Regions from separate parts of the Kocuria rhizosphaerae genome, predicted to be linked through region 3. Evidence: predicted binding sites of a transcription regulator. Region 3 holds the regulator's gene; each other region holds the start of a gene.
What was found. Region 3 encodes LexA, which represses DNA repair genes until DNA is damaged. Its sites were predicted from a motif close to TCGAACANNTGTTCGA; they were not measured.
Positions count from the first base shown of each region.

Region 1: the regulator LexA is predicted to act here: its motif matches at 1,482-1,497, upstream of ACH9EU_RS07015 (DUF6504 family protein).
Region 2: the regulator LexA is predicted to act here: its motif matches at 1,689-1,704, upstream of ACH9EU_RS08170 (DNA polymerase III subunit alpha).

Region 1 covers NZ_JBISWL010000062.1:6,761-11,493, reverse strand. The annotation lists gene ACH9EU_RS07025 (TIGR03885 family FMN-dependent LLM class oxidoreductase) at 1-75, opposite strand, end outside; gene ACH9EU_RS07020 (fumarylacetoacetate hydrolase family protein) at 155-994, opposite strand; gene ACH9EU_RS07015 (DUF6504 family protein) at 1,098-1,421, opposite strand; gene ACH9EU_RS07010 (GNAT family N-acetyltransferase) at 1,736-2,239, shown strand; gene ACH9EU_RS07005 (pyridoxamine 5'-phosphate oxidase family protein) at 2,300-2,713, opposite strand; gene ACH9EU_RS07000 (SOS response-associated peptidase family protein) at 2,710-3,531, opposite strand; gene ACH9EU_RS06995 (lipoyl protein ligase domain-containing protein) at 3,569-4,285, opposite strand; gene ACH9EU_RS06990 (nucleosidase) at 4,384-4,733, opposite strand, start outside.
Region 2 covers NZ_JBISWL010000069.1:136,930-141,662, forward strand. The annotation lists gene ACH9EU_RS08170 (DNA polymerase III subunit alpha) at 1-1,680, opposite strand, end outside; gene ACH9EU_RS08175 (glyoxalase) at 1,799-2,236, shown strand; gene ACH9EU_RS08180 (MFS transporter) at 2,458-3,753, opposite strand; gene ACH9EU_RS08185 (dihydrodipicolinate synthase family protein) at 3,758-4,642, opposite strand.
Region 3 covers NZ_JBISWL010000146.1:42,732-47,464, forward strand. The annotation lists gene ACH9EU_RS17515 (histidinol-phosphate transaminase) at 1-763, opposite strand, end outside; gene ACH9EU_RS17520 (LysM peptidoglycan-binding domain-containing protein) at 896-1,321, opposite strand; gene lexA (transcriptional repressor LexA) at 1,667-2,413, shown strand; gene ACH9EU_RS17530 (helicase C-terminal domain-containing protein) at 2,444-4,519, opposite strand; gene hflX (GTPase HflX) at 4,548-4,733, opposite strand, start outside.

The sequences.
Region 1 (4,733 bases), on a different contig from region 3:
CGCGTGCCGGACGTCACGCAGCAGCCGCTCGGGCGGGATCTGCTCGTGGGAGGCGTGGAAGCCGATCGTCGTCATGGGGCCCTCCGGTCGGGGTCGGGAACGGTGCGGAACGGGTGGGGACGGAGCGGAACAGGTCAGAGCAGGGCGTCGCCGCTCAGCGGGACCGCGGCAGGAGGTCCTCCGCGGGGGTGCAGAGGTTGCGCAGCTCACCGATGCCCTCGATCTCCGTGACGACCTCCTGCCCGTCCCGCAGCCAGATCCGGCGGGGCTTCTTGGCCAGGCCCACGCCGGCGGGCGTCCCGCAGGCCACGAGGTCCCCCGGCTCCAGCGTCAGGAACCGGCTGATGTACTCCACGAGCTGCACGGCGGAGAAGATCATCCGGTCGGTGCCGGAGTCCTGGTGGAGCACGCCGTCGACGCTGCAGCGGATCGCCAGCCCCGCCTCCGGGTCGATCTCGTCGGGGGTGACGACCACGGGTCCCACGGGGGTGGTCCGGTCGAAGTTCTTGCCCTGGAACCATTCGGAGGTCCGGCCCTGCCAGTCCCGCACCGAGATGTCGTTCATGATCGTGTACCCGGCGATCGCGGCCCGGGCCTGCTCGGGCGTGGCGTGGCGCACGGCCGTGCCGATCACGGCGGTGAGCTCGGCCTCCCAGTCGATCTTCTCGGACTCCTCGGGCATGGCGATGGGATCCATGGGGCCGATGAGCGCGGTGGCGTACTTCGCGAAGATCGTGGGGTGCTGCGGGATCTCCTGGCCGACCTCCTCCGCGTGGTCGTAGAAGTTCAGCCCGGCACACAGGATCTTGCCGGGCCGCAGCACCGGGGTCAGGAGCTCCTCGGAGGCAGGGGCGGGGCCCGGCTCCCCCGGCAGCCGGAGGTCGCCACCGGCGAGGAGGGCTCCGACGTCGGGAACGGGGAGGTAGACGGTCTCCCCCGCCTCCTGGCGGAAGGCCTGGGTGCCGCCGTCACGGGCCACGGTGCCGAGTCTCACGGGTGCCGCCTTTCTGCGCTGCGGGGCCCACCCGGTCCCGGGGGGCGGTCTCCGCTGTGGATCCTATGCGGCGATCCTAGTTGGGGCCCGTGCGGGCGCGCCCCTACGCGCAGCGCTCCACCTGGACCCCGGTGGAGCTCGTCGCCGCGAGCAGCCGCCAGCGCCCGGTGTCGAGGGTGTGGACGAGCTCGAGGGTCAGCAGCTCCGAACGGGCGCTGAGCCGCACCTGGACCCGCCACATCTGCTGGTCCACCGCGCCGATCCCCCGGTCCCGCGGCAGACGCGCGTCCTCGGCCCACCAGGCGCGGCGCTCGTACCAGCGGACGGGCTCCTGCGCCACCCGGTACACCCGCTCCCGCCAGCGCACGCTCACCGGCACCCCGGCGGCGTCGCACGCCACGTCGACGCTCTCCGTCAGAAAACCCACGACGGCTCCTCTCTCCCTCGGCCGGCGCCCGGCCCTCGGGTCGCCCTGTCCCCTGGAAGCTAGAACACGTGTACGACAGACTAATCCCCTGACGGTGCTCCAGGGAACACCTGTTCCACCGCGGGGGACGGCCGCGCCGGGTCCGGGAGCCCGCCGCGGGGCACCGACGCCCCGCGGCGGGGGAGCATGGACAAGGCCTGCGAAATGGATACGCTGAGACGACGGAGGGCTTGCCGCTCGCGACCCCCCGGGTGTCCCCTGTCCCTCTCGTCCGCCCCGCCGGAACAGCCGGCGTCGACATCACGGAGGCCTCCATGACCGGAACCATCACGCTGATCGCCCGCACCACGGAGAACACCAAGACCCCCTCCGTCACGCTGCGCCCGGCCCGGCCGGAGGACGCCGATCACCTCGCCCAGCTCTACTACTCCTCCTACGAGCAGGGAGGGGTGTCCAGCCTCGAGGAGGCGCGCGAGGTGATCCGAGGGGTCTTCGCGGACGAGTACGGGCCCTTCCTGCCGGAGGCCTCCCCCGTGGTGGTCGACGACGACGGCTCGGTCGTGGCCGCGGCCCTGGTCGTGTCCCGGCGGGTCGGCGACAACCTCCCCGACGCCCCGTACATCTTCGAGCTGTTCACCGCGGCCTCCCGCCGCCGCCAGGGCCTGGCCGAGCAGCTCGTGCGCTGCGCCATGAGCACCCTCTTCGACAACGGGTACGACCAGGTCTGCCTGCGCATCTCCGAGGACAACGCGGCGGCGCTCGCGCTCTACCTGACGCTCGACTTCAACCGCTGGACCCCCGAGACCGACGACGTCTGAGCGCACCCCCTCCCGGCACGGAACGGGGTGCGGCCACGCGGCCGGCCGGTCCGGCCCCGCTCAGAGCGAAAACTCCTCGCGGACCGGAGGCTCCGCGGCGACGTCGACGAACCGTGCCCACCTCGGGCGCACCGTGACGACCCGCGTGCTGGGCTTGCCCGTGGCACCCGGGTGACGGGACTCGAGCAGCTGCTCCGCGGCACGGGCGTCGGCGCCGTCGGGCAGGGCCGCCTCCCCCTCGAGCTGGAACTCCTGGCCCGCCCCGGAGACGACCACCAGGGAGACCCGCGGGTCGGCGAGGAGGTTCGCGTACTTGCGGCTGCGTTCGTTCGTGCCGAAGACCAGCCGGCCGTCCCCGAACGCGGCGAGATTCACCCACGCGGACTCGGGGCAGCCGTCCGCGCTGTTGGTCGCCACGACCCCGCCGCCGGAACGGCGGACGAAGTCGGCGACCCGTCGCGCCGGGTCGCTCAGAACAGGCTCCGCTGCGGCACCACGAGCTCCGGGGAGTTGTTGCGCACGTTGCCGACCGCGGGGTCCACCGGGTCGAGCACCCACCGGGCCGCCGTCCGGTGCGCCTCGGCCCGGACCATGTCCACGAGCTGCGGGGCCTCGTCCTCGCCCGGGCGCAGCCAGTCGGCAACGTGCTCGGGGGCCAGCGGGATCGGCATCCGGTCGTGGAGGTCGTGCAGCTCGGTGAGCACGGGGTGCTCCTCCGAGGGCTCCGGGGAGTCCGCGGTGAGGATCGAGCAGGACAGCAACCACGTGCTCCCCGCGCCGTCCCGGCCGGGGCGCAGGGCCGCGGACCGCAGCTCCGTGCCCTCGGGCACCTTCCACCACTCGTAGATCCCGGCGAACCAGATGTTCTCCGCCGGGTCCTCCGGGTGGATGTAGAACGGCTGCTTGCGCCCGCCCTTCCCCGGCTCCTTCTTCCACTCGTAGTAGCCGTTGGCCGGGACCGCGCACCGGCGGGCACGCACGGCCTTGCGGAAGGACGGCTTCTCGAGGACCGTCTCAGAGCGGGCGTTGAACATCTTCGACCCGACCGCCGGGTCCTTCGCCCACCCGGGAACCAGTCCCCAGCGGGCGACGTGGAGCTCGCGCACGAGCTCGCCGTCGTCGTCCCCGCCCACCAGGCGTTCCAGGACGATCGGCACGTCGGTGGTGGGCGCGGTGTTCCAGTTGGCCCGGAGCCGGTCCTGGTCGTCCTCGCCGAGGCTCTCGTCCGGGACGGCCCCGGTCGCGGCGACGAGGTCGCCCACGGCCCGGGCGATGACGTAGCGTCCGCACATCTGCTGCCTCCTTGCTCCGCCCGGCTGTCACCGGGCCTCAGTCGGTGAGCGGCCCGTAGCCGAGGTACTCCGAGTACATGCCGTACACCTTGCGGATCCCCCGCTCGACCTCGGCCACGGTGGTGCCCGGACGCAGGTCGTCGACGGCGCCGGCCGTCGCGGGGTCCCAGTCCAGGTCCAGGGCGGCGTAGACGTCGGTGAGCACCGAGCGGATGGGCTCGGACTGCTCGACGACCAGCACCGTGGAGAAGTACCACGCGCCCGCGACGACCCGCTGGGCGGTCCCGGCCAGTTTCACCCTCCGGCCCGGGGCGTCCGAGGACTCAGGGTAGGTCCCGTGCACGCTGTGCTCCCCGGCGCAGTACTCGCCGGGGATCTCCCCGACGTCGGCCTCGACCTCGAGCTCCTCCAGGGCGGCCACGATCATGTCGCCGAAGAGCCGGTAGCGGTCCTGGATGCCGGTGGTCGGGTCCTCGGCCGCCTCCAGGTGGTCCACGATCAGGCACCCGCCGTGGTACGCCGCGGCACGACCCCCGACCCGGCGGACCAGAGGCGTGAAGCCGCTCTCGCGGGCGGCGCGGGCGGCGGCGGCGAAGCCCGGGCGCAGCTCGTCCCGGCGGCCGAAGGCCACCGTGGGGGCCGGCTCGTAGAGGCGCAGCACGGGACCGGTGCCACGCACGTCGGCGAGGAGTTTCATGGCGCTCTCGTAGTCCTGCTGGGCGCCCAGGGACTCGCGCTGACGGTGAAGTTTCATGCTGCTCCCAGTCTAGTGGTCCCCGCTCCCCCGGCCCCTCCGGCCTGCGGGTCCGGGCGGTCCGGCGCCTTCCGGCCGGCACCGTCCGCCCGCACTGCTCAGCCCGCCGTGATCCCGCTGTCGTGGAACCACCGGCCCAGGGCCAGTGCGCTGACCTCGACCTTCTCGGACCACGCGAGGGCGGCCTCGTCGGCGGCGTCGGAGACGTGCTTGACCATCCGCAGCCGCACCCCCAGGTGCCGGCAGGCGACCGCGACGGCCCAGCCCTCCATGTCCACCAGGTCGGCCCGGACGGCCAGCGCGTCCCGGACCGCTCCGCCGGCCACGAAGGAGTCGCCCGTGGCGAGCACGAGACCGTGTCCGCCGAGCTCGATGACGTTGTCCACGGGGATCCCCGCCGCGCGCAGCAGCTCCTCGTCCACGTCCCGGTTGATGATCCGGGAGGGCT
Region 2 (4,733 bases), on a different contig from region 3:
GGTGCGGTCCAGGAGGGTGCGGTCCCCCAGGATCACCCCGCACGGGTGCATGGAGATGTGCCGGGGCAGGCGGTCCAGGCGCTCGGTGAGGTCCACGAGCAGGTCCAGCTGCTGCTCCCGGGCCACCTGCTCGGCGAGCTCCCGCAGCTCCGGCTGACGGGCCAGGGTCTGCCGCAGCGACGCCGCCGGCAGGTGCCACAGCTGCTTGGCCACGGTGTCCACGGTCCCGGGGTCGAGGCCGAGCGCGAGCCCCGCGTCCCGGACGGCGCCGCGGGCGCGGTAGGCGTTCTGCATGCTCATCAGGCTCACCCGCTCGGGGCCGAAGCGGGCGAAGATTTCCCGGTAGACGCGGTGGCGCTGGGCGGACTCGACGTCGATGTCGATGTCCGGGAGGGTCGAGCGGTCGGGAGAGAGGAACCGCTCGAAGAGCAGCTCGTGCTCCAGGGGGTCCACCTGGGAGACGTCGAGCAGGTAGTTGACGAGCGAGGAGACCCCGGAGCCGCGGGCGGCGTGGCGGACGCCCAGCGCCCCGATCATGGCGGAGACCTCGGCCACGGTGAGGAAGTAGGAGGCGAAGCCCAGCCCCTCGATCACCCCCAGCTCCCGCTCCAGCCGCTCCCGCACCTGCCGGGTGGCGCGGCGGCCGGGGTAGCGCCGTGCCAGGCCCGCCTCGCAGCGGGCCCGCAGCTCCGCGGGTGCGGGCCGCTGCAGGCCCAGCACGGAGGCCTCGGGGACCACGGGCCGCCCCCAGCCGCAGTCGGCGGCCGGGTCCAGGCGGCAGCGGTCGGCCGTGCGCCGGGTGCCCGCCAGCAGGGCCGCGGCGCCGGCGGCGCCGAGGTCGGCGGCGCGGGCGATCTCGGTGGCCAGCTCGTGCATCTGCCGGGCGGGCTTGAGCCACCCCTGGCCGTTGGGCTGGAGCGGCTCCGCCTCCCCCCGCCCGGTCCCGGGCGTCCCGGGCGCCCCGGGCGTCCCGAGGGTCTCGAGCGGCGCGAGGGCGCGGGCCGCGTCGAGGACGTCGGCGGTCGCGGCCTCGGCGGGGGTGGCGTAGCGCACCGCGTTGGTCAGCACGGGGGTCAGCCCCGCCTCGTGGGCGGCCCGCAGCATCCGGGCGGCGTGGGACGTGCTGCACGCGGTGCCGGGGGGCGACAGGTGGGAGACCACCTCCACGGCCAGCGCCTCGGCGGGCAGCAGGGCCCGCCAGCGGGCCAGGGCGGAGCGGCCGGCACGGTAGCGGCGGGCCGCGAGCGCCCGCCCGACGTCGGAGGCGGGTCCCAGCAGCACGGTCAGCACCGGTTGCCCGCCCCCGGGCCCGACGGCGTGGGCCGCGATCCCGGCCGGGGTGACCCCGGTCGGGCCCCCGTCGGCGTGGGCCGCGGAGACGAGCCGGCACAGGGCGGCGTAGCCCGCACCGGCGGTGCCGCCGGCGGCGAGCACCACCGCGCGGCCGAGGGCCCTCTCCCGCCCGGGGTCCAGCAGCGCGAGGTCGACGCCCAGGACGGGGTCGAGGCCGTGCTCCCGGCACGCGCCCAGGTGCTTGACCGCCCCGTAGAGCCCGTCCCGGTCGGTGCAGGCGAGCGCGTCCGCGCCGTCGGCCGCGGCCGCCGCCACGAGGGCGGCGGGCCGGCTCACCCCGTAGTGGGCGCTGAAGGCCGTGGCGACGTGCAGGTGCGGAAAGCTCACCCCCCTATTCGAATACGTGTTCTAATATTAAGTCAATTGCAAAGCCTCCGCCGGGCGACGGGGCGTCCGGGGGACGCCGCACCTGGTGTCCCGCCGGTCCCGGGGCGATCATGGACCCATGAAGATCTCCTTCGTGTCCGGGTTCGGCCCGATCACCACCTCCGGCGCCGAATCGGTGGACTTCTGGTCCGGGGCCATCGGGATCCCCCTGGACGAGCTCAACCCCGGGTACTTCCACACCGAGCGGCTCCCCGGGGTCAAGGCGTTCGCCGTCTGGCCCCTCGAGCAGGCCGCGGAGTCCACGTTCGGCGCACGCCGGTGGCCGGAGGACCTGCCGGTGCCGCAGGCGTGGATCGAGTTCGACGTCGAGACCCCCGAGGCGGTCGCCGCGGCGGCGGAGGAGCTGCGCGGCACGGGGCACCGGGTGCTCAAGGACGCCGGCGAGGAGCCCTGGGGGCAGACGACCGCCCGCCTCCTGAGTCCGGAGGGGCTGCTGACCGCCATCGCCCACACCCCGTGGATGCACGACGGCGGGAACTCACGGGAGGGCTCCTAGTTCTCGGGGACCGGAGGTGATCAGAGAGCGGGGGTTCGCTCCAGCGCTGCGTCGACAGGGCGGTTGTCGCGCCGTGTTCGGCCGCGCACCAGGCCAGATGTGAAGCGGAGTGGTGCCTGACCATGTCCGTCGTCCTCTGCTCAGGATCACCCCTGGGGCGACGGTTGATGAGGGGCGTCTCGGCCAGCGGGAACGCGATCGTGCGGGGGCGGATTCCTTGCTCAGGGTCTTTCTGGGGTGCGGTCGGTGCGACGGTCGATGATCGAGGCTGCTACGGCGACGGCGATGAGGGTCGCGGCCAGGGCCAGGGGCAGCTGTGCGGCGCCGGTGACGACCAGCCCGGCCAGGGCGGTGCCGGCGGAGCCTGCGGTGATCTTCAGTGCGCCGATCCACACGAACACCTGGCCGCGGGCTCGGCGGGGGGCGTACTCGCTGCGGGCCGCCAGGGTGGCGGCGAAGAAGCAGGAGTTGAGGACGCCGGCCACCGCGTAGGCGGCCAAGGCCAGTGCGAAGGTGGAGGCCAGGGTGGAGCCGATCAGGGCGGTGGCCACGGCCACCGCGAGCCAGGTCATGAGTCGGTCCGCGTCTGCCGTGAAGGGGCGCACCATCACCCCGGCTGATCCGGCGAGGCCTCCCAGCCCGTAGGCGGCGGTGAGCAGCCCGGCGGCGGCGTGGTCGATGTGCAGTCTGTCGGTGGAGGCGATCGCCGCGATGGGCAGCGCGGCCACGGACAGCGCGACGACCATCGTCAGGTAGAGCGTGCGGCGCAGTGGGCCGAAGGCCGCCATCATGCTCAGTGTGCGACCGGGTGAAGGGACCTCGCTCGGGTGGGCGGCCGGTGGGGCGTAGGGCAGCAGCCGCACGAAGGCTGCGGCCACGAACGTGGCAGCGGCGAGCATGAGCGCGGCGGCGACGGGATCGGCCCGGACCGAGACCACCGCGACGATGCTGGGGCCGATGGTTCCTGCGATGCCGTAGGTGGCCACGTCCCAGCCTTGTGCGCGTCGCTGACCGAGCCGGTCCGGTCCCGCGATGGCGGGCAGGCGACTGCTGATGCCCCCGGTGAGCAGCGGCCCGACCAGCCCGGAGGCGACCAGCAGAAGCCCGGGAACGATCGGCCAGGTGAGCGGGTACAGCAGCACGGCCGCAGCCAGGGTGGCCCCGTGGATGACGCAGGCGCCGGCGATGACGGTGCGCCCGTCCTGGGCGGTGTCCAGACGGCGGGCGATGAATGGGCCCAGCAGGTGCGGGGCGGTGATGGCAGCACCCAGCAGACCGGCCAGCCAGCCCGGTGCCCCGCTGGTCGTCACGAGCAGCACGATGGCCAGCACCGCGCCCCCGTCGGCGGTGCGCGCCAGGGTCGCCGCGAGGACGTAGCGAGGAAGGCCCCTGGCGGCAGGCGTTGCCGCCGTGCCGGACCGGCCGGTGGCGCCCTGCGTCCGGGGGTGCTGTGCGGAGGGGGCCTCGAGCCGGGACGCCGGGACGGGCCCGGAGGTGGGCGGGCTGTGGCGGTGCACGTCCTCACCCGGCCAGTCCGGTGGTGTGCAGGGCCGCCTCGAGCTCGGCACGGCCCTGTGGGGGCAGCCCGAGCAGCGGCAGGGGCAGGCAGGGCGAGTGCACCCGCCCGATGGTTTCGGCGATGGCAGCCACCACGCGCAGGCTGCCGTACCGCCGGAACAGCGCCCAGATCGGCTCCAGGGCCTGGGACAGCGCCTGGGCGTGCTCCCGGTGGCCGGCCGAGGCGGCGTCCACGATCGCCTGGGCCGTTGCGGGGAACACCCCGCCGATCACGGAGTACCAGCAGTCGGCCCCGGCCAGCAGTGCCTCGGCGGCCACCCAATCACCGCTGATGCCCACGGAGATGCTGCCGGGGAGATTCGATCGGAGCGCGGTGACCCGGTGGCCCACCTCAGCGGCAGGGGGCGGGATCTTGATCCCGGTCATGTTCGGCAGCTGAGCGATGCGGCGGTAGAGCTCATCGGTGAAGGTGAAGCCGGTGGTGCCGGGATTGTCGTAGACGATCACCGGCACGGACGCCGCGTAGGCGACATCGCGGTAGAGCCCGTAGACCTCGTCCTCCGTCAGGCGGTGATAGGAGACCGGGGCCAGCAGCATCCCGGCCGCACCCGCCGTCTGCGCGTCCTGGGCATGGGTGAGCACCTCACGGGTGCGGAGTGCACCGATCCCGGCGATCACCGGCGTCCCGGCAGCAGCGGCGACAGTCACGTCCAGCACCGTGCGTCGTTCGGCGCGGTCGAGGTACGGGTAGATCCCGGTCGAGCCCAGCACCCCGATGGAGTCCACCTCCGCCGCGACGAGGCGCGAGATGAGACCGGTCAGGGCCGCCTCGTCGAGACCTGTCCCGGACAGCGGGGTCAGGGGGAAGGCGCAGAGCCCTTCAAGCATGCGGATTCTCTCTTTCGCTCATCCCGGGCAGCACCAGCACCACCGGTCACGGGGAATCATCGATCGGACGGGACCCATGCTGACAAGCAGA
Region 3 (4,733 bases):
CGAGCCGCACCGCGTCGGCGACCTCGGGCGCGGCCGCGAAGTAGCCCAGGCGCGCTCCGGCGAGGGCGAAGGCCTTGCTCATGGTGCGGGAGACGACGAGGCGCGGCCGGCCCTCCAGCAGCGAGAGCGCGGTGGACGTGCCGCCGTGGGAGAACTCGGCGTAGGCCTCGTCCACGACCACGACCGTGCGGAACGGCTCCCCCGCCTCGTAGACGGCGGTGACGACGTCCGCCCCGAGGGCCGTGCCCGTGGGGTTGTTGGGCGAGCACAGGAACACGACGTCGGGGCGGTGGCGGCGGACCTGCTCGGCGGCCGACTCGGCGGAGAGGCCGAAGTCCGCGGCGCGCTCCCCCGCCACGAAGCCGGTGTGCGTGCCGGCGGCGAGCAACGGGTACATGGAGTAGGTGGGGACGAAGGTCAGCAGGTTCCGCCCGGGCCCGCCGAAGGCCTGGAGGATCTGCTGCAGGATCTCGTTGGACCCGTTGGCCGCCCACAGGTTCTCGGCGGTCAGTCCGTGGCCGAGGTACGCGGCGAGCTCCTCGCGCAGCACGGTGAACTCCCGGTCCGGGTAGCGGTTGAGGGTCCGGGCCGCGGCGGCGACCTCCTCGACGATCGCGGCGTGCACGTCCTGCGGGACCGGGTGGGTGTTCTCGTTGGTGTTCAGGGCCACGGCGACGTCGAGCTGCGGGGCGCCGTACGGCGTCCGGCCGCGCAGGTCGTCGCGGAGCGGGAGGGCGTTGAGTCGGTCCAGGTTCTGCGTCACCCGGACAGTTTAGTGCCCGAGTTCGGGTCCCGGCGCCGCACCGGCCGCCCGGAGTTCGCACCGGCCGCCCGGGGTTCGCGCCGGGGCCCGGGTCCGGCGTCCGGGCCCCCGCCCGGGGGCCGCGGAACGGGCTCAGACCGCGGGGACCTCGAGCTGCTGGCCGGCGACGAGGCGGGAGGTGCGCAGGTCGTTGAGCTCCACGATCTCGTCCACGACGTCCCGCGGGTCGCGGTCCGGCTCGGCCGCCAGCGCCAGCTCCCACAGGCTCTGACCCGGGAACACGGTGACGACCTCCGTTCCCGCGCCCGGAACGGGCCCGCTCGTGGCCGTGGCGGTGGACGGCACGAGGAAGACCACCGCGAGCACCACGAGGGCCGCGGAGCCGGCCAGCACGGGAAGGCCCAGCAGGACGAGGCGGCCGCGTCGGGTGAGCGTCAGCGGGGCACGCGGCGCCGGAGCCTCCGCGGCGGGGCGCAGGAGCAGGGCGGGCCGGCCCCGCGGCGGGCCGGCGGGGTGACGGTGCGGACGGACGGCGCCGAGGGTGGTGCTGGCACTCATGACTTGACCTCCTTGACGTTCCCGCACGAGGCGGACGATCTCGGACTCCGGGTCGCCCGGCCGGGATCGTGATCCGGCAGGCGTTCGAAGATGTGTTCGAATCGTGGAGTTCCATGTCTAGCACGGGTCTGCGAAGAATGTCGAGACCCGTTCGTACAAGTGTTTGAAGCCACCGGGGGTCTCGCCTAGGCTGGGAGCACGTCCGGGCCTCCGGCCGGCACGCTCCGGGCCATCCGGCGCCCTGGCGCTCCGGGAATCATGGAACCACCCGGGTCCGACATCGGAACCGGACCGGTGTGCGCCGACGGCGGCACCACCATCCGGACGGGAAAGGACGACGCTCCCATGGCCCAGCGCCCCACCCCCGAGGACCCCCGTCCGCGGCCCGTCCGCAGCAGCGGCCGCGGTCTCACCGTGCGCCAGCGGACGATCCTCGAGGCCATCCAGCGCTCCATCGCCGAGCACGGCTACCCGCCGTCGATGCGGGAGATCGGCGACCTCGTGGGCCTGGCCTCGCTCTCGAGCGTCACCCACCAGCTCTCCCGGCTGGAGCAGCTGGGCTACCTGCGCCGCGACCCCAAGCGGCCGCGGGCCATGGAGGTCCTGACCCCCCTGCGGCTGCACGACGCCGGGACCTCCGACGCCCCCGCCCAGGACGCCGCCGCCGCGCCCGCGGCCGGCGCACCGGGCCCCGTCGCCGAGCTGTCGACGTCCTCGGACGTCACGATGGTCCCGCTCGTGGGCCACATCGCGGCCGGCGGTCCCATCACGGCCGAGCAGGCGGTCGAGGACGTCCTGGCCCTGCCCCGCCAGCTGGTCGGGCACGGCGAGCTGTTCATGCTCCGGGTCAGGGGCGACTCCATGATCGACGCCGCCATCTGCGACGGCGACTGGGTCGTCGTGCGGCGGCAGAGCTCCGCCGAGAACGGCGACATCGTGGCGGCCCTGCTCGACGAGGAGGCGACCGTCAAGACGTTCCGCCAGCGCGACGGCCACACCTGGCTGCTCCCGCAGAACACCCGCTACGAGCCGATCCTCGGCGACCACGCCACGGTCATGGGCAAGGTCGTCTCGGTGCTGCGCAGCCTCTGACGCGGTCTCCGGCCGGACGCCGGGCCGGGGTCAGGCGCCGGCCAGCCGCTGCAGGGCCCCGAGCACGGTCGCCCGGTCCGTGGTGGTCCACAGGGGCGGCAGCGAAGCGCGCAGGAACCCGCCGTAGCGCGCCGTGGCGATCCGGGAGTCCAGGATCGCCACCACGCCGCGGTCCCCGCCCGAGCGGATGAGCCGCCCGGTGCCCTGCGCCAGGCGCACGGCCGCGTGCGTCGCCGAGACGGCCATGAAGCCGTTGCCCCCGGCACGCTCCGTGGCGCGGCTGCGGGCGGTCGCCAGGGGGTCGTCCGGCCGCGGGAACGGGATGCGGTCGATCATCACGAGCCGGCAGGAGTCCCCGGGCACGTCCACGCCCTGCCACAGGCTCATGGTCCCGAACAGGCTCGTGGCGGGCTCGTCCGTGAACTGCTGGACGAGCCCGGGGAGGGAGGAGTCCCCCTGGCAGAGGATCGGCAGGTCGGTGCGCTCCCGCAGCGCCTCGGCGGCCTCCTCGGCGGCGCGCCGGGACGAGAAGAGTCCCAGGGCGCCGCCCCGTGAGGCCTCGAGCAGCGCGAGCATCTCGTCCAGCTGGGCCCCGGTGGGCCGGCGGCCCGGCTTCTCGAGGTGCTCGGCCAGGTAGAGGATGCCCTGGCGCGGGTAGTCGAACGGGCTGCCGACGTCGACGCCCTCCCAGCGTGGAGCGCCCTCCCCGCGCAGGCCGAGCGCCCCGGCGGCGGAGTCGAAGGACGAGCCCACGGCCAGGGTCGCCGAGGTCAGCACGACGGTCCGGCCGTCGAACAGGCCCTCCCGGAGGGTCCCCGCGACCGACAGTGGCGCCACGTGCAGGGTCGCCGGGTCCGTCTCCGCCGCGGGCACGTACCCGCGGCCGGGCTCCCAGCCGCCCTGCCGGGAGATCCACAGCACCTCGCGCTGCTCCGGGGCGGCGAGGACCCGCTCGGCGAGCTCCAGCACGTCGCTGACCCGGGAACGGGCCATCTGGCGCCCGGCGTCCCCGTCCCGCTCCCCGCCGGAGCCTCCCGCACTCGCCTTGGACTCGGTCATGGCCGTGCGTGCGGCGTCGCGGACCTGCGCCACGGCGGCGGCCTGGGCGTCGTCGAGGCCGCGGTGGAGCAGCTCGGCGGGAGCCCCCGCCAGGGCGCCCTCGAGGTTCGCGGCCGCGGCGGTCAGAGGGTCGGGGGCGGCGCTCGTGTGCTTGCGCAGGGACGCGGCCGCCGCGCGCACCATCGCGGCCGAGAGCTGGCCGGTGACGGCCCCGGTCACCCGGTCCTGGAGCTCGTGGGCCTCGTCGATGACCACGACGTCGTGCTCGGGCAGCACGGTGATCCCCTCGAAGGCGTTGATCGCGAGCAGGGCGTGGTTGGTGATCACGATGTCGGCCTCCGCGGCCCGTTCCTTCGCGAGCTCCGCGAAGCAGTCCTCGAAGAAGGGGCAGCTGCGGCCCAGGCACTCCTTGGCGGTCACGGAGACCTGCCGCCAGGCGCGCTCACCGACCCCAGGCAGCACCTCGTCCCGGTCCCCGGTCCCCGTGGAGCGCGCCCACTCGCGCAGGCGCTGGACCTCCTGGCCGAGCCGGCCGGGGCTCCCGGAGGTCTCCGGCGCAGCGGCCCCCGGGTGCGGGGCCGCGTCCGGCGGCGCGAACAGCGCCCCGGGTTCGTCGTCGGACGGGTACCCGCCCTCGAGCTTGTGCCGGCACACGTAGTTGCTCCGGCCCTTGAGCAGGGCGACGTCGACCTCCCGCTCGAGCTCGCCCTCGAGGGCGGCCAGCAGCCGCGGGACGTCCCGGCCCACGATCTGCGACTGCAGCGCGAGGGTCGCGGTGGCCACGACCACCGGCTTGTCCGCGTGCTGGGCGTGCTCGACGAGCGGGGCGAGATAGGCCAGGGACTTCCCGGTCCCGGTCCCGGCCTGGACGAGCAGGTGCCGGCGGCGGTCCAGCGCCTCGGCGACCTTGGCGGTCATCAGCCGCTGGCCGTCCCGGACCTGACCGCCCATCGCGGTGACCGCGGTGTCCAGCAGGTTCAGCGCCTCCGCGGCGCCGGGGAGCGTCTCGGGGCGCACCCGGGCACCGTCCCGCCCGGCAGCGTCCACGGCGGCGTCCACGACGGCGGCCACGCCCTCAGGCGCTCTCGGCGCCGAAGCCGGGCGCGTTCTCGGGGGCGAACGGGGCCAGCTCCGCCGCGAGGTCCTCGCGGACCTTCACGAGCAGGTGCGTGCCCTCGGGGAGGTGCTCCGTGCGCAGGATCTCCGCGTCCCAGTCGTGCAGCCGGCTCACCACGTCCCCGCGCTGGTACGGGACGACCAG